3 regions of the Yimella radicis genome follow, and region 2 is predicted to be linked to each of the others. Evidence: predicted binding sites of a transcription regulator. Region 2 holds the regulator's gene; each other region holds the start of a gene.
The links. Region 2 encodes LexA, which represses DNA repair genes until DNA is damaged. Its sites were predicted from a motif close to TCGAACANNTGTTCGA; they were not measured.

Region 1: the regulator LexA is predicted to act here: its motif matches at 2,067-2,082, upstream of ACYU8W_RS02630 (HNH endonuclease signature motif containing protein).
Region 3: the regulator LexA is predicted to act here: its motif matches at 769-784, upstream of ACYU8W_RS10525 (TetR-type transcription factor C-terminal domain-containing protein).

The regions. Positions count from the first base shown of each region.
Region 1 is NZ_BAAGZR010000003.1:171,424-177,538, reverse strand. Features, by position in the region: gene ACYU8W_RS02635 (AAA family ATPase) at 1-468, opposite strand, end outside; gene ACYU8W_RS02630 (HNH endonuclease signature motif containing protein) at 564-2,027, opposite strand; gene ACYU8W_RS02625 (YciI family protein) at 2,412-2,807, shown strand; gene ACYU8W_RS02620 (YciI family protein) at 2,809-3,171, shown strand; gene ACYU8W_RS02615 (YciI family protein) at 3,168-3,518, shown strand; gene ACYU8W_RS02610 (RNA polymerase sigma factor) at 3,519-4,772, shown strand; gene ACYU8W_RS02605 (alpha/beta fold hydrolase) at 4,766-6,115, opposite strand, start outside.
Region 2 is NZ_BAAGZR010000009.1:326,378-332,492, reverse strand. Features, by position in the region: gene ACYU8W_RS08690 (ComEC/Rec2 family competence protein) at 1-2,065, shown strand, start outside; gene ACYU8W_RS08685 (LysR family transcriptional regulator) at 2,085-3,020, opposite strand; gene ACYU8W_RS08680 (hypothetical protein) at 3,121-3,285, opposite strand; gene ACYU8W_RS08675 (Sir2 family NAD-dependent protein deacetylase) at 3,551-4,423, shown strand; gene lexA (transcriptional repressor LexA) at 4,424-5,146, opposite strand; gene ACYU8W_RS08665 (hypothetical protein) at 5,164-5,319, opposite strand; gene ACYU8W_RS08660 (LysM peptidoglycan-binding domain-containing protein) at 5,480-5,860, shown strand.
Region 3 is NZ_BAAGZR010000010.1:221,350-227,464, reverse strand. Features, by position in the region: gene ACYU8W_RS10530 (cyclase family protein) at 1-742, opposite strand, end outside; gene ACYU8W_RS10525 (TetR-type transcription factor C-terminal domain-containing protein) at 918-1,835, shown strand; gene ACYU8W_RS10520 (hydroxyacid-oxoacid transhydrogenase) at 1,832-3,133, shown strand; gene ACYU8W_RS10515 (aminopeptidase P family protein) at 3,510-4,994, opposite strand; gene ACYU8W_RS10510 (hypothetical protein) at 5,020-5,727, opposite strand; gene ACYU8W_RS10505 (hypothetical protein) at 5,737-6,115, opposite strand, start outside.

The sequences.
Region 1 (6,115 bases), on a different contig from region 2:
CGTCGAGTCGACGTCGCCGGTCTCATCAAGGATCACTTCGCCCGGCACGTTCAAAACGTCGTTGGCGACGTACCACTGCCGAAGCCTGTCAGGCTCGACCTCCGCTCGCACCGGGCGCCCCTCGTGTCGGCGCAACGTCTCCTCCAAGGGAACATCCAGATAGAACACATGAGCCGGTCCGCGATGAGTATCGATCAACTCGCGCAGCATGTCGCCGTAGTGCTCGGAGAAGAAGATCCCTTCGAGGATGACGTGGTAGCCGATACTGACGCAGTATCTGGCGCTCTCCGCGATGAAGGCGATGTTGTCCCCGCCCGCCACGTCATGTTCGCGCAGAACGGTTCGACGGAAGTGATCCTGGCCGATGTTCGCCGTACCTCTCCCCATGGCGAGCTGTAGTCGCCGGGCGATGGTTGTCTTGCCCGATCCGGAATTGCCGCGCAGGACTACCAGGTGCTCACCGCTCACGCTTATGACTATGCCCTAGTCCGGGAGGTCCGATTTGCGATGCCAAGGACGCTTTCAACCCCTCGCGACCGAGTTCGAACCGACGGTGCACGCTGTCACGCGACTGCGGTCTCGGTGTGGGCGTAGTGCCAGGTGACGCCGGTGTCGGTGACGGTGGCGGTGAGGTGGTCGCGGTGGACGATGCGGTGGTGGGTGCTGCACAGGAGGGCACTGTTCGCCAACGAGGTGTCGCCGCCGGCCCACCAGGATTCGACGTGGTGGACGTCGCACATGATCGGTGGTCGGTCGCAGCCGGCGTAGGTGCAGTGTTTGTCGCGGTGGATCACGGCTCTTCGGAGTTCGTCTTCCACCAAGCGTTTCTTGCGGCCGATGTTGAGGGGTTGGTTCTTCGATCCGAGGACCATCGGCAGGATCTTCGCGTCGCAGGCGAGTTGTCGGACGGTGTCGGGGGTGATGCCGGTGCCGGTGTCGGAGATGCCGAGGCCGGCGAGGATTCCGGCGAGGACGGGGAAGTCGATCGTGACGACCAACGTGGCGGATCCGCGGTGTTTGATCTCCCCGTCTGCGTCGACGGCTTCGGCGCCGAGACCCAGCAGCAACACCAGGGCGTCGGCGCGACGCTTCCCGGCGCTCCTGAGGTCGGGCTCACCGGTCTTCTGTGACGTGCCGTCTGGGCCCGGGGTGTGCCGGTGGTGCGGATCATCGCAACACGCTGATTTCGGTGATGGTCCGGCGAGCGAGTCGACGGCCTGCTTCAACTGTTCGGCGTGATCGGGCGACAGGTCGGCGGTGAACCTCACCATCCCGTTCGGTTCGTCCGACCAGGACAGTGATTCGACGCGTTGGTGCTCGTCCTCAGCCTGGTCGAGGACCTCGTCGCCGTACTGGGCGAGGATGCTCTTGGTGACTTCCCGGACGGTTTTCGCGCCGGCCCCGACGTCGAGGGTGAGCAACCAGCCGTAGATCTCCTCGCGGCTCGCGGTCGGGATGACTGCCCGGATTTTGTCGATGTTGTCGAGGCAGGTTTTCGCGATGGTGGTGTTGGTCCGCCCCGACTGCAATGCATCTGCCAACGGTTTGTTGAGCGGGGAGCGGACGGCGTCGGCGATCTTCGCGATCCGGGAGGCGTGGGAGGGTTCGAGACCGCACTGCCACGGCTCGTCCACATCATCGGCGGAGGCGGGGCCAGGTTTGTCGACCGGCACGAGCGGCCCTGCAGCAGAGACGGTGTCGGCACTCAACACAGCGGTGGCGGACTCGCCAGTCGACAGCCGCCGGACCCACTGCGTCGCATCAGCCGCTGTTGACCGGTACACCGCACCACGCTCGATCGCGTCGGACGCGATGCTCACCATGGCTGCTTCGGTCTGTTGGTGCACCAGCGCGAGTGATCTCATCGCCGCAGTGAGTTCGGCATCAGTGAGGTTGTCGGTCAACTGCGCCAGCCGGGTCACCGCGGACAACGCGTCCGACACCACTGCCGCGCAGGAGGCAGCTTCACCCGGATACGAGTCGTGCATGCCTTCGGACAACGCCTCGAACGATTCGTCGGTGGTCATGCCGGTGCCTCCTCCCCAGGTGCTTTCGGACTACCTTCATCGTACGCTTGTTCGATCCAGAAGGGAAGACTTTGCACGACGAATTCTCTTGAAAGACACAAGAATTCGATACCCATCGGTATCCACAGCCCTAACCGGAAGGCTGGTTTGTCCACAGGCAAATCAGGGCTGGCTGGGTGGGCTGTGGACAGGCAGTGACACCACTCGCAAAGGCTGCACGTCGGCACATGGTCGATCGCCGGTGGCGCACACGGCGCCACGGGCGTTCGCGGCAGCGAGATCCGCGCGACGGGAAACTGAACGAGTTTTCTTCGCGCGGCTGTCGATGTTCGTCGACCCCGTTCGTCATGGTGATGTCAGAACACATCGAAACAAGGAGCGAACATGGCCAGGTATCTGATTCTGCTGCCGGCACCCGAGGCCGAGTGGGCGAACCTGCCGATCGAGGAACACGAGAAGGGCATGCGGGCGCACGCCCGTTTCAACCGGGAACTCGAGGAAGGCGGGCACACGGTCGTCACGGCGAGCCCACTGACGGCGTCGGCACGGGCGGTGTCGATGCGACCCGACGGCAAGGGTGGCACCACCGTCACCGACGGGCCGTTCACGGAGTCGGTGGAGCAGATCGTCGGCTTCTACTTGATCGAGTCGAACGACCGAGACGGCCTGCTGAAGATCTGTGCGCAACTGGCCAGCACCGGAGACCTCATCGAGTTCCGCGAGTTGGCGCAGGAGCCCGAGGATCTCGTATTCCCGCACCCCGACCTCGAGGAGCACTGAGATGACCGAGTACATGGTGCTGATCGTCGGCGACGCCGACCGCTGGTGGACGACGATGACGGCCGAGGAGCGCAAACACGGCTACGAGCAGTACAGCCTGTTCAGCAAGTCGCTGGTCGAGCGCGGCCACAAGATCACCGGCGGCGCTGAACTGCACGCCTCCACCGAGGCGAAGCATCTGCCGCCGGGCACGACGACGGTGACCGACGGCCCGTTCGCCGAGACCACCGAACAGATCGGCGGCTTCTATACGGTCGAGACCGACGACGTAGACGACCTGCTCGACTGCTGCACGATCCTCACCGCGATCGGTGAAGGCATCGAGCTGCGACGCGTCGTGCAACCCGAGGAGCGGGCGTCATGAAGAAGTACTTCGTGCTCATCGCCTACAGCCCCGACACCTGGAACGCCGCATCGACCGAGCAGCAGCAGGCGTGGCACCAAGATCATGTGCAATTCCATCGCGAGGTGGGTGAGCACATCCTCTCCGGCGAGGCACTGGACGGCGTGAGCACGGCAACCACCTTGCGGCACAAGGACGGTCGGCCGACCCTGACCGACGGCCCGTTCGCCGAGACGACCGAGACGATCGGCGGCTACTACCTGGTGGAGGCGACCGATCTCGACCAAGCGGTGGCGTGGTGCGAACTGCTGCCGGACTGCTACAGCCTGGAGATCAGGCCTGTCGTCGACATCGACGTCTCGGCGTAGATGTCGCTCGAATTGATCCACCGCGACGAGTGGGGCCGACTGCTGGCCCTGCTCGTCGCACACTCGCGCCGCCTCGACCTCGCCGAGGACGCGCTGGCCGAGGCGTTCGAACAGGCGGCGCGCGTCTGGCCGGGAGACGGCACTCCGACCAACCCGGCCGGCTGGCTGATGACGACCGCGAAGCGGCGCATCACCGACCGGATCAGAGCCGAGGCGATGGCGGCTCGCAAACAGCCGTTGCTGACGATCGACGAGCGGAATCGCATGCAGGACAACGAGTGTGGCGACGACCTGTTGCGCCTCGTGCTGCTCGCGGCGCACCCGGCACTCGCGCCCGAGGCGGGCGCCGCACTGACCCTCCGGCTCGTGCTCGGCGTGCCGACCGGCGACATCGCCAAACTCTTCCTGGTGAGTGAGCCGACGATGGCGGCGCGGCTGACTCGCGCGCGCAAGAAGGTCGTCGCTGCGGGCATCCCGCTCGCCCTGCCTGACGCCCGGGTGCTGCCCGGACGTCTCGACACCGTGGCCCAAGTCGCCTATCTGGCGTTCACCGCCGGCTACGCACCCGGCAGCGGCCCCGACCTCGTGCGGGTCGAACTGGCCGGTGAGGCAATCCGATTGGTGCGGTTGATGCGTTCGAGCAGCCCGGTTGCCCGGGCCAGCCAGTCGCTCACAGCCCTTCTCGCACTCATGCTCCTGCAGCACTCCCGGCGCGACGCACGCGTGGGCGGTGCCGGTGAGTTGGTGCGTCTGCCCGACCAGCAGCGTTCGACCTGGCACCAGCACGAGATCGCCGAGGGGCTCGACCTGCTCGGCGTGCTCACCGGACGGGAGACGTCACCCGCGATCGAGATCGACGGCCCGGTCGCGGCGTCCTACCTGCTGCAGGCGTTGATCGCGGCTGAGCATGCCCGGGCCGCCAGTGCACAAGACACCGACTGGATGACGATCGCCGACCTCTACCGGCAACTCGAAGACCTCACCGGGTCGCCGGTCGTGCAACTTAACCGGGCCGTCGCCGTGGCCGAAGCGGGCGACCTCGACGCCGCGATGGCGTTGGCCGACGGTCTGCTGGCCGAACTGCCGATCAACCACCGACTGCACGCGGTGCGGGCGGAGTTCCTCACCCGGGCAGGGCGAACGACGCAAGCCCGGGACGCCTATCGCGAAGCGATCTCGTTGTGTGCCAACGATGTCGAGCGGTCAGACCTTGAACAGCGACTCGCGTTCGTTGCTGACCCAGAAGGTCAGTAGAGCGGCCGGACGTCGGTGCACGCGACATCCTGGGCAGGCAAGGCCTTCGTCAACAGGTAGTTCGTGCGGATCCGGGTGGCGCATGCGCTGTCGTTGAGCAACAGATGGCCGACCTTGTTGCCGGTGACCAGCCGCGAACCGGGCGACATCGCGTGGGCCGAGCGGGCGCCGACGATCGAGGTCGCCGGGTCGTAGAGCGCGTTCATGAACAGGATCGGCGTGGCCGGACGCCGGTCGAACGGTCCGCGATAGGCGCCCTTGCCGACACCGGGCCAGCTGGTGCACAGCGAGCTGCTCCAGGCGCCGGCGGCGTCGAAGCCACGGGTGCGATCGCGCGTCGCCGCGGCCGCGCGCCAGGTGGCCCACCGGTCGTACGGGTCGAGCGAGTCGGAGCACATCACCGCCTGCCGGGTGACGTCGAGCACCTCGCCGGGCAGCCCGAAGCCCTGTCGCGCTGGCGACGCCTGGCGGTCGACCGTGGCCGCTGCCGCAGCGGGAGAGACCTGCTTGCCGGTGAGGGCGAGGTAGAGGTTGTGCACGTCGTCGAGTGCGCCGGGCACGGTGCCGGGGTCGTACAGCGAGTAGAGCGTGCTGGTCACCAGATCCGCCCAGGTGAACCGGCTGCCCCACACGGTGCGCGGCGACTTCACCAGCAGGCTCCACACCGTGTTCCACTCCGCGATGCCCCGGGCTGCACTGGCGCACGTCGCTTTTCCGGCCCGCTGGCACTGTGCGTACGCCTGTTGCACGGCAGCCCAGGCGCCGTCGCCGGTGTGCAGCCGGGCACCGACCGGCACGTACCGCGAGCGCGATCCCGCCGTCCACTGCACGGGGTCGAGCACGCCGTCGAGCACCATCGCCCGCACCCGCGACGGGTACATCGCCGCGTACGTCTGCCCGAGCACGGTGCCGTAGGAGAACCCGACGAAGGTCAGTTGCCGGTCGCCCAGGAGGGCCCGAACCTGATCCAGGTCGCGGGCGTCGTCGGCCGTGGTCATGTGTTGCAGCAGGGGGCCGCCGGTGCGCCGGCAAGCAGCCCGTACGGCGTCGTCGTGGCTGATCTGTGCGCGAGCCTCCGCGACCGTGACCGGAAAACCGGGTTCGAGACTCGGCGGTGTGGTGGTGCCCGGACGGGTCGTGCAGGAGACCTGGCTCGACCGGCCGACCCCGCGCGGGTCGACCGCGACGATGTCGAACCGATCTGTGACCTTCCGGCCGAGCATGCGGGCGAAATCGTCGACCTTCGCGGTGGCCGCCTCGCCGGGGCCGCCGGGGTTGACGAAGATTGCCCCGACCCGAGCCGATGGCACCGAGGCGCGCCGACGCTCCACCGCGATCGTGGT
Region 2 (6,115 bases):
CTCCGTCCGTCTCGAGGCGAGGGTGGTCTCCGATCCGGCACCGGTCCGGTCCCGCTTCGGCGGGGAGCAGGTCTGGCGCGTTCGCCTGCAAGCCACGCGGATCTCCGGACGCGGCGAGGTGGCCGGTGCACGAACGCCGATTCTCGCGTTCGGCGGGCAGGACGTGGGCCGGCTGCGCTGGCACGACACCGTCGTCGCCGCAGGACGCCTCCAACCCGCCGAGACGGGTGCCGACGTACGAGCGATCCTTCGCATTCGTCAGGTGCAGCGCACCCAGCCGGCAGGACGGATCGAAGAGACCGTCGAACACCTACGAACCGGTCTGCGCGACAGCACCGAGGGCTTGCCGACCGACCCCGCCGGGCTCGTGCCGGCACTGGTCATCGGTGACACCAGCCGCATGCCGCAGGAACTGAACGACGACATGCAGGCCACCGGCATGACCCACCTCAACGCGGTCTCCGGCAGCAACGTCACCGTCGTCCTGCTGTGCGTGCAAGGCCTGGCCGGCTACCTGCGGATCCCGCGGCGATGGCGCCTGCCTTTCGCGCTCCTCGGCCTCGCCCTGTTCGTGATGCTCTGCCGACCCGAACCGTCGGTCGTGCGGGCCTCGGCGATGGGAGTGGTCGGGCTGCTGGCGCTGCGCGGCGGGTCCCGGCGCGCAGGAGCCCCGGCACTGGCCGCAGCGATACTGGTGCTGCTCGCGATCGACCCGCACCTGGCTCGCTCCTTCGGGTTCATCCTGTCCAGTTTCGCCACCCTCGGGCTGTTGCTGTTCGCGCGCCCGTGGGCGGATGCCATCGCCCGATATCTCCCGAGACGTTGTGCACCACTCGCGGAAGCCATCTGCGTTCCTCTGGCAGCTCAAGTCTTCTGCGCACCGCTCACCCTGCTGCTCCAGCCCGGCGTCAGCCTGGTCGGAGTGCCCGCGAACGTCCTGGCCGCACCGTTGGTACCGATCGCGACGGTCGCCGGAGTGCTGGTCGTCTGCAGCGCACCGGTGTTGCCGCCGCTCGCCCAGTTGCTCGCCTGGGTGGCCGGCCTCCCGGCCTGGGGAATCGCCACGATCGCGCACCTCGGGGCCGACCTGCCCTATGGAACGCTGCCCTGGCCCGGCGGCTGGGCCGGGCTCGCCCTGCTGGTCCTCGTCATCGCGCTGGTGCTGACCACCGGGCACTGGTGGGCGCACCAGGCCGCGGCCCGACCGTGGCACGGCGCCGCTGCCGCGGTCACCGCGCTGGCCCTCGTCGTTCCGGTGCCCGCCGCACCTCCGTCGCGAGGGTGGACCGTCGCCATGTGTGACGTTGGGCAAGGAGACGCGACGATCGTCCGATCACCCCAGGGCGGAGTGTTGCTGATCGATACCGGTCCCGAACCCGACACCGTCGACAGTTGCCTGAGCCGACTCGGCGTCGAACGGATCGACGCCGTCGTGCTCACCCATTTCCACGCCGACCACGTCGATGGGCTTGCCGGGGTACTGCGCAGCGGCCGCACGGTGCGAGAGCTCGTCGCGACCTTCGTCGAGGGTGAGGACGACGCCGGCCCGCACGAGGAGGCATCACGCCGTGAACCGACGCTGGCTCTCGCCGCACGCGCACGGTTACCGGTGCGGTTGGTGCGGCGCGGCGACAGCGTGGACGCACCCGGCATCACGGGGAAGGTGCTGTGGCCGGCCCGCACCCTCGAGACCGGATCGGTGCAGAACAACGCGAGCGTGGTGCTCGCGGTCGTCGCCGGGGGCGTCCGGGCGTTGTTCACCGGCGACATCGAACGGGACGCCGGACGCGCCGTCCGACAGGAACTCCAGGCCACGGGGGAGGGATCCTTCGACGTGCTCAAGGTGGCCCACCACGGTTCGGCCAACCAGGACGCAGATCTGATGGCGGTGGTGCGCCCGCGGGTCTGCCTGATCGGGGTCGGCCAAGACAACGACTACGGGCACCCGGCGCCGGCGACGTTACGACTGCTCGCCGGATGCACCGTGTTGCGCACCGACCAGGACGGCATGCTGTTCGTCCACCCGCATACGGACGGTGGCGTCTCGGTCAGCAGCTCCGGCTGACGGGCTACCGACTGCGTTGTCAGACAGGCTGTTTCGCCAGGTCGCCGACGCAGGAGGAGTCGCCGGCTGCTTCCACGAGGGCGTCGATCATCGCGGCGACCGCCGGTACGCGGGTCAGGTCGGGGGTCGTCACCGCGTACACGGTGCGGTGGGAGGGCGGGTCGATGGGCAGCACCTTGACCCGTGCGTTCGGTGCCGACCGCAGGATCAGATCGGGCACCAGGGCGACGCCCAGACCTTCGGCGACCAGACCGAGAACGGCCACGTAGTCCTCGGTCTCGAACGCGACGTCCGGGCGATACCCGGCGGCTGCTGCGAGCGAGAGCAGGTGTCCACGGCAACGCGGACAACCGGCGATCCACGGCGCTTCGGCGAGAGCCGCGAGGTCGACACTGTCCTGAGAAGCAAGTGGGTGGTCCAGCGGCAGGGCGATCCGAACGTGGTCGAGCAGAAGTTCCTTGACCTCGAAGTCGTCGAGGTGGTCGCTGCTGATCTCCAGCCCGTCATAGGTGAAGGCCACAGCGACGTCACACTCGCCGGCTCGCAGGGCCGCCAGCGACTCCGGTGGCTCACCCTCTGCGAAGCTCACCTGCACCTGCGGGAAACGCTTCTTCACCAGCGACAGTGCCTTCGGCACCAGCGTCGAGGACGAGGAGGGGAAGGCCATGAGTCGCACGCGTCCTGACTGGAGACCGGCGATCGCCGCGACCTCGGATTCGGCTGCGCTGATCGCGCCGAGGACCGCGCCGGCGTGGCGGGCCAGGACTTCACCGGCTTCGGTGAGTCGCACGTTGCGGCCCAGTCGTTCGACCAGGGGAGTGCCCAAGCGCTCTTCGAGGCGACGGACCATCTGGGAGATTGCGGGCTGGGAGTAACCGAGCGACGATGCCGCGGCGGTGAAACTGCCCTCGTCAGCGATGGCACGAATCACCCGGAGGCCGGCAGCGTCGATCATGCGCACCAGCCTACAAACCGTTCGACCGACCCGCCTGCTCAGCATGAAATCGCAGCGCGAGCCGCAGATCCTCACCGGTCCAGGAACGCCGTTGTGCCGATCAGCTCGGGCGTGGCCCGAACGACGTCGGTCGAGCGCCCGCCTGGGCTCTGGCCAGCCCGAGGATGAGGCCGAGGGACGCTGCGGCGAATCCTTGCCTGACGCCCAGGGCCATGACGGCCGAACCGATGGCGACCAGCAGCGCCGGGTGCATCATCCAGGCCACCGCCGCACCGCCTCCGGCGCTGCTACCGAGGAGGCTGATCGGTGGTGGCCCCTGTGCGCCACCACCAGCAACAACGGCAGGATCAGGGGCGAAGGGGCCTCGGTCGTGTTCGCGCGTCCGCCCGTGGCGACAGCTGCCGCCCATCACCGCGAGCCAACCCAGCGTGACCCACCCCGATAGCGTACGAACCGATGCGCCCGCCGGCTCTCGATGAACCGCGGCCTCGAACTCGGAACAGACCCGACCCTTGGAGAACGAAGGTCCGATGGACGACCGCAGCCACCTGGCCCACCTGCTCCGCGAGGGCGACGTGTTGGTCATGACCGGGGCCGGGCTGTCCACCGAATCCGGGCTGCCCGATTACCGCGGACCGGACGGGGTACGCCGTGTGGAGCCCATGACCGTGAGCGAGTTCCGGGCCGGAGTCGCTGCGCGGCGACGTTATTGGAGCCGGTCCTATGTCGGATGGGAGAGGTTCCGGACGGCGCGGCCCAACGGAGCGCACCGTCACCTCGCCGCGCTGGAGGAGGCGGGCCTGTTCGAGACGACGATCACCCAGAACGTCGACGGCCTGGCCCAGCAGGCAGGGTCCCGCGATGTCATCGAGTTGCACGGCAACCTCGGGCGAGCCGTCTGCCTGAACTGCCGGGCGCTCGCCGACCGAGAGTGGATCCAGCAGCAGTTCGCCACGCGCAATCCGGTGTTCGCGCAGGACGCCGAGAGGGCGCGCGACCTGCCGCTGCGCCCGGATGGCGACGTCGACATCGACCCCTCGCTGATCCATGACATCGAACTGGTGGTGTGCCCGAACTGTGGCAGCGATCTGCTGAAGCCGGACGTCGTGATGTTCGGCGAATCGGTACCCAAGGATCTCGTCACCCATTGCTTCAATCGTCTCGAGCGGGCAAAGTCGCTGCTGGTGGTCGGATCCTCGCTCGGTGTGATGTCCGGCTTCCGTTTCGCGCGGCGTGCTGCCGAGCGCGACATGCCGATCGTGCTGGTCAACACCGGTTGGTCGCGAGCGGAACATCTGGCCACCAGACACGTACACCGCCCCCTGAGCGAGGTGCTGCAGGAGGCGGTGTGGGACGTACTGGGTGACGTCGACCGGGACGCGAGCGGCGATCGACGCCGGTGATCAGACCCGACGCAGGACGGCCGTGACCTTGCCGAGGATCACCGCGTGGTCACCGTCGATCGGGTCGTACGCCGGGTTGTGCGGCATCAGCCAGACCTTGCCGTCGCGACGCTTGAACGTCTTGACGGTGGCTTCGTTGTCGAGCATCGCGGCGACGATGTCGCCGTTGGTCGCGGTCGGCTGCTGGCGCACGACGACCCAGTCGCCGTCGCAGATCGCGGCGTCGACCATCGAGTCACCGACCACCTTGAGCAGGAACAGGTCGCCCTCACCGACGATCTGCTTGGGCAACGGGAAGACGTCCTCGACGACCTCTTCGGCCAGGATCGGCCCGCCGGCCGCGATGCGTCCGACGACGGGCACGTAGGAGGCTGCCGGACGCTGGTCGCCGGTGCCGGTCTCGTCAATGGCGGACTCGTCGCTCGAGGTGACGCTGGAACCGCCACGCACGCCCCGCTTGTCCTGCTGGTGATCGGGGGAGATGACCTCGATCGCGCGGGGACGGTTGGGGTCACGGCGCAGATAACCCTTGCGCTCCAGCATCGACAGTTGGTGGGCCACCGAACTCGGGCTGGTCAGGCCGACGGCCTCACCGATCTCCCGCATGCTCGGCGGGTAGCCGCGCCGGTCGACGGAGTTGCGGATCACTTCGAGGACCTTGCGCTGGCGGGTGGTCAGCGCTACGCCGCCCTCGTCGTCGGGCAGCTGGTGGATCTTGGCCATGTCGTCTGCGTCCTTCGTCATGCCGTCGGTGAGGTGGTGCGGGCGGGTCGATCGGTACGGCCCTGCATGCCCCGGGTGACGCGTCCTGGACGACCGATGAAGCCGATGTCGGCGAGCCGTGTAGCGCTCTTTCGAAGGAGGTTGTCGGTGGTCGGTGCCAGGCTGCGGAGCATGGAAAGAGGCTATGCGGCTCGGACACAGTTTTCAAACATTTGTACGAGGCGTGTCTCGCATCATTCGAACAGCCGTGCTATACATCGTACAGACGTTCTATCGCACACGTGTGCGAACGAGAACTTGATCCGGCGCCTCGCGCCAGGGACGGAGAACATCATGAGTGCAGTTGCTCACTGGGATCAGCCGCGTGTGGTCCGCACACCGCAGCGCCGGCGTCACCTGACCCTCGTGCCGTCGAACCAGCCGGTCGCACGAGTCGGCCGGGATGAGGTTCGGCTCACCATGCGCGGCCGTCGCCTGCTCGCCGCGCTCGTGCTCGCCACCCTGATCGCGGCGGGCTGGGGTGCCGGGCGGGCGTTCGCCTCCTCGCCGTCGACGACGCAGTTGGTGGTGCAGCCGGGGCAGACGCTGTCCGAGGTTGCGCACCAGGCATACCCACAGTTGCCGGTCGCCGAGGCGGTCGTGCGCCTTCAGCTCGCGAACGACCTCAACACTCTGCATGTCCACCCGGGCCAGTCGTTGACGGCTCCTCGCTGACGACGACTTCGCTTACATGGCGCGCCCCGTCTCCCTACCGTCGGGAACGGGGCGCGGGTGTGTCACGGGGGCATGGCGGGCGTGTCGCGACCAGTTCGCGAACGCCTCGGCGCCGTGACCAGCACGTTTGGTGAACGTGCCGGATCGGCCGAGAGACTTTCCGGTCCACGCCTTGCATCTTGGGGTCGAAGCGGAATAACATCCCTACATGTAGTAGTTACACCGATGTAAGTTGTCCACATGTAGGTCCCCAGG
Region 3 (6,115 bases), on a different contig from region 2:
CGTTGGCGATCGTGTCGGTGACCAGGTTGGGGATCTCCATGTCCTGGAACCACTCGACGAGTTCGGGGCTGTAGACCAGGCCGGGCTCGTTGAAGCCCTCGTAGAACTTCTCACCCTCGTCGAAGAAGCGCTGGATGAAGTTGGTGCGGATCACGATGATGTCGTGCTTCTCGATCGTCGTGCCCTGGGCCTCGGCGCACTTGACGAGGTCTTCGTGGGTGAAGGTCTCACCCTTGTCCATCGCGTCCTTGCCGACGAACCGCGCCATGTCGAGCAGGATGCCGCGTCCGACGACACCGCGCTGCGCGATCGGCTCGACGCTGGCCTTGTCCATGCCGCCGACGGTGGTGCGGGCGTCGTAGCCGTTCCACAGCTTGCCGCCGTACCAGACGTGGCCGAGGGCGTCGTACTGCGTGGAGCCCTGCAGGAAGGCGTTGATCTTGTCGTCGGCGTAGTGCAGGCCGCCGGGATACTGGGGTGCGTCGTCGCTGTCCCAGGTGGCCTCGTCCAGCAGCATCGTGCGCTCCGCGGGGGCGCGGCCTGGCCACACCGGGTCGCCCTTCGGGTCGTTGATCAAGCGCTGGAGGGTGTGCACCTCGCCCTTGGTGACCGACTTGATGCCACGCAACACCTCTTGATCGGTGAGGTAGTTCAGCGAACCGACCTCGTCGTCCGGGCCCCATTTGCCCCAGTTCGAGGGGGAGTCCTTGAGCAGTTCGTCGAGGCTGATGGCGTCTGACATGTGGGACCTCCGCAGTGAGAAGCGGGCCGAACGCCCGCTCGGTCATATTTGACGTGTGTGGTCAGCGTCACAAGCCGACGACGGGATGTCAACAGGGATCCAGCCAGATTCTCACCAGGTAGACGCTCGTCCAACAACTCTTTCGCGGATCATCATGTTCATCTAGCCTGAACACATGTCGACGATCACCACGGGCGTGCGCGTGGGGCGATCGGTGCGCGCGCACCGGCAGCGACAGGGAATCTCGTTGCGCGACCTCGCCGCTCGGCTCGAGGTCAGCCCGGCGACACTCAGCGGTATCGAGAACGGCAACACCGCGCTCTCGGTGGACCGGCTGTTCCACATCGCCGACGAGCTCGACGTGTCCGCGCCGCGGCTGCTCGAGCCCGGCGATGTGGGCGACCTCCCGCATCCGCCGGCGACAGCCAAGGGTCTTGCTTCATGGCCCGACCTGCCGGACAGCGGCGCCGGTGACTGGCGCACATTCCACGATCTCCCGCTCGACCCAGCACTGAGCGGTGCGCTGATCGCGTTCTGCGAGAAGGGTTTTCACGGAGCGTCGATCCGCGACATCGCCGACTGTGCGGGGCTCAGCGTGGCCGGCCTCTATCACTATCACCGGTCCAAGCAGTCCATGTTGCCTGCGTTGCTCGACCTCACGATGGCCGACCTCTTCTGGCGCCTGGAAGCCGCCCGCGACGGGGACCCGGATGCCGATGAGCGACTGCATCGCACGGTCGAATGCCTCGCGCTCTACCACGCACGGCGTCCCCGCTTGGCTTTCCTCGGTGCGAGCGAGATGCGCAGTCTCGCGCCGTCGGACCGCAGCCGGATCACCCGGTACCGCAAGGACGTGCAGAGGATGCTGGATGACGACATCCGCGCCGCTCTGCGCGAGAACCCCGATGCCGACCGCCTCGTGGTGACACTCGGCAACTCGATCTCCACCATGTGCACCTCGATCGCACAGTGGATCCACCACGACGGTTCGATCAGCCCCGAACTGATCGCCGTCGACTATGCCGACGCCGCAGGCGCCATGGTCACCCAGAGACGTCAACCCGCAACCCGATCCCGAAAGGCCACACGATGAGCACCCTTCCCACGCCACAGTCCCCGGAGAGCGTCTTCACCTACGGTGCGCCGCAGCTGAAGTTCGGTCCCGGCGCGGCCGACGAGATCGGCTACGACCTCAGCCTGACCGGAGCCAAGCGCGTCCTGGTCGTGACCGACCCGGGCGTCGCCGAAGCCGGGGTCGCACAGCGCGTCGCCGACCAGATGGGTCAGTTCGGCATCGAGGCCATCGTCTGGGACGGCACACATGTCGAGCCCACCGACGACTCGCTGCGTGAGGCCGTCGACTACGGCCGGTCGAACGGCCCATGGGACGCGTTCGTCGCCGTCGGGGGCGGCAGCAGCATCGACACCGCCAAGGCGATCAACCTGATGACGTCCAACGAGGGCGAACTGATGGACTACATCAACGCACCCGTCGGTGGTGGCAAGGCGCCCCAGAACCCGCTCAAGCCGCTGGTCGCCGTCCCCACCACGACCGGTACGGGTTCGGAGAGCACGACCATCTGTGTGCTCGACGTGCTCTCGCTCAAGGTGAAGACCGGGATCAGTCACGCCCGGCTGCGTCCGACGATGGCCGTCATCGATCCGATGGTCACGCTCACCCAGCCGGCCGGGGTGACCGCCGCCGCCGGGATGGACATCCTGTGCCACGCCCTCGAGTCGTACACCGCGCGTCCGTACACCTCCTACGAGCACAAGCAACCGCACGAGCGGGTGCCCTACTGCGGGTCGAACCCAATCGCCGACATGTGGTCGGAGAAGGCACTGGCGCTGCTGGCCGGGTCCTTCCGCACGGCGGTCCACGACGGAGACAACCTGGAGGCACGTGCGGACATGGCGCTCGCCGCCACCTTCGCCGGCATGGGCTTCGGGAATGCCGGCGTGCACATCCCGCACGCGAACGCCTATCCGATCGCCGGCCGGGTCAAGGACTTCCACCCGAAGGACTACCCCTCTCACGAGCCGATGGTGCCGCACGGAATGTCGGTGTCGCTCACGGCTCCTGAGGCCTTCCGGTTCACGTTCGATGCCGACCCCGAGCGGCACCTGAAAGCTGCCCGGCTGCTCGCGGCCGGTGCTGACAAGAACTACGACTCCGTCCCTGACGCCGAACTGTTACCGACCGTCCTCATCGACCTCATGCGTGACATCGACATCCCGAACGGGTGTGGCGCGGTCGGCTACGACAGCAGCGACATTTCCGACCTGGTGGAGGGGACGATGAAGCAGCAGCGTCTGCTCACCACCTCGCCCAAGCCGGTGACCGAGGAAGACATCGCAGGCATTTTCGAGCGGAGTCTGAACCTCTGGTGAGCTGGTGACGACCCGACCGCAGCCGCCCGCCGAATTCTCGGCGGGCGGCTGTCGTCCGGGGAAGGAGTGTGTCGAAGGTCTCGTTGTTTCAAATTGGAAGTTTTCGATATCGAAATGTACGATAGAGAACATCAAGGCCACCGACAAGACCCAGGAGAGGAGGCCGGTGATGCTCGGTCAGACGCCGTTCACGCGCCACCAGCTGGCGATCGTCAAGGCTGCAGACGCATACCGCACGGAGAAGTCGCGTTCCAGCGCCCTGCGCGGATTGTTCAGCCGCTGATTCGTCGGGAAGCCGCTGCCAGCACAGCAGCCTCCTCGCACATGACTAAGGTCCTCAACCGAATTCGGTTGAGGACCTTCGTCGTGGGGCCGATCAGCCGCGCTGCACCCGGGCGATCCACTCCTCGACGTCGCAGCTGCTGCGTGGCATGTGATCGGACAGGGTGCGGTGCCCGTCCTGCGTCACCAGGACGTCGTCCTCGATTCGGACGCCGATGCCACGGAACTCCTGCGGCACGAGTTGGTCGTCCGCCTTGAAGTACAACCCCGGCTCGACGGTCAGGATCATGCCCGGCTTGAGCTCGGCGTCCATGTAATCCTCCTTCCGGGCCAGCGCGCAGTCATGGACGTCGATACCTAGGTGGTGGCTCGTGCCATGCACCATCCACCGACGGTGGTATTGGCCCTCTTCGGTGTCGAGCGTCTTCTCGACATCGACTCCCTCGGGCAACAGGCCCCACTCGAACAGGTGCTCGGCAATGATTCGGATCGCGGCCGCGTGCACATCGCTGAACTTGTTGCCCGGCTTCACCGCGGCGATGCCGGCCTCCTGGGCGGCGTGCACCGCGTCGTAGATCTTGCGCTGCACCTCGGAGAACGTGCCGTTGATCGGCAACGTCCGTGTGATGTCGGCGGTGTAGAGCGAGTCGACCTCGACGCCGGCGTCGAGCAACAGCAGGTCGCCGTCCTTCACCTCGCCGGTGTTCTTGATCCAGTGCAGCGTGTTCGCGTGGTCACCGGAGGCGCAGATGGAGTCATATCCGACGCCGTTGCCCTCGTGGCGGGCGACCAGTCCGAAGACGCCCTCCACCCAGCGCTCGCCGCGTCCGCTCTCCAACGCCTTCGGCAGATCGGCGATGACCGCCTCGAAACCACGCTCGGTGGCGTCCACCGCGTCCTGCATCTGCTCGATCTCCCAGTCGTCCTTGATCAGACGCATGGTGGAAAGAACGCGGGCCAGCTCGTCGTCGAGCGTCGTCTCCTGCTGCTCGACACCCGCTTCGCTGCGCACTTTGTCGACCAACGCGGTGATCTCGCGGTCGGCGTCGCGCACCACGGCGAGTTGGACGGCGCCGGCATCCTTGGCCAGCGCGTCGGGCAGCTCGTCGATGTGCCGAGCGGTCACACCCAGCTCGGCCTCGATGTCTTCCAACGTCGGGCGGGCGCCGACCCAGAACTCGCCGTAGCGCGAGTCGCCGAAGAACTCCTCGGTGTCGCGCCCGGCCAGCGGACGGAAGTACAGCACGGCCTCGTGGCCGGATTCGGTCGGCTCCAGCACCAGCACCGCATCGGGTTCGCGATCACTGCCCAGGCCGGTCAGGTGGGCGAACGCCGAGTGCGGCCGGAACTGATAATCGCAGTCGTTGCTGCGGACCTTCAGGCCGCCGGCAGGCACGACCAGTCGTCGACCGGCGAAATCGGCGCTGGCCGACGCGCGCCGGTCGGCCGCGAAATCGGCCACCCGTGCGCGGTCGGGCGCGCTGGTGTCCCGTTCGGCCCAACCGGACGCAACGAACTGGCGGAATGCCTTGGTGTACGGACGGCTTCGGTGCTCGGGTTTCTTCTGCTCTTCACTCACCCGACCATCGTCGCACGGCCACGGATCAGCTCGTCCAGGTCCAGGAGCCGAGGATCGCGTTCATCGCGCTGTCACCCGCAGCCTTCTCGCTCGTGGCGTTGGTCATCGTCGAGATGTAGACCGTGTTGCCCTTCTGGGTGAAGTACTGCGTCTGCGACATGTCCTTGCCGCTTACCGTGCGCTTGACGACGTAGCCCTTGGCATCGCCGCCGGCGATCTTTCGGTCGGCCACCGGGGTCACGGTGGCGTTCTGCTGACGCATCTGCGTGGCGCCGGCGTTGACGTAGGCATCGAGGTTCTGCCCCGGGGCCCCCGGGGTGCTGACGACGTTGAAGTTGCTGAAGACGCCACCGGTCGGCTTGTCGGCCTTGATCGCGAGGACGATCTGGGCGTTCGGCACGGTCGCCTTGGCCCAACCGGCCGGCTTGGTGACGTGGAACTCGTTCTTGCTGTCGGCCTCGGCGCCCGACGGCAGCCCGCCGCCTGCGCTGCTCGATGCCGAGCTGGTCGGGCTCTCGCTGGGCGAGGAGGACTGCGGGCTGGAGCTCGAGGAGGTGCTGCTGGAGGTCGAGGAGGAGGGCGACTCGGTCGACGTCGAACTCGCGGCAGAGGACGTGGTCGAGGAACTCGTCGAGGAGTTGGTCGAGGAGTTGACCGTGACCGGCGCATCGGAGGCACACGAAGTCAGCAGGACGGCAGTGGCAGCAGTGGCGAGGCAGGCAGTTAGGCGCATGCCGCAAGGCTAGACCGTGGTGCGGTCCTGCCGGGCGTCCAGGGTAGTGCGGGATACCTCTGAGCGCGCGAAATGTTCAGCATTCTCCGGATGCCACAACAGTGCCGCTGCCGCCACCCCCACCAGAGCCACCGCCAACGCGAGCACGGTCGCCACCGGCGACGGATAGCCGCGTGTCAGCAGACTCCAGGTGTGCAGCAGCGCGAACAGCGCGAGCACGGTCGCCGCGATCCGCGACCACCGACGTCCACGTCGGTTCAGCCAGGCCATGACCAACCAGATGACTGCTGCGACGCAGGCGGACACAGCCAGCACGGTGACCATCGTGCTCGTCGCCTGGTCCACCTCGATCGCCGTAAGCCGCTCCCGGGGGTGGGTGCGGCCACGT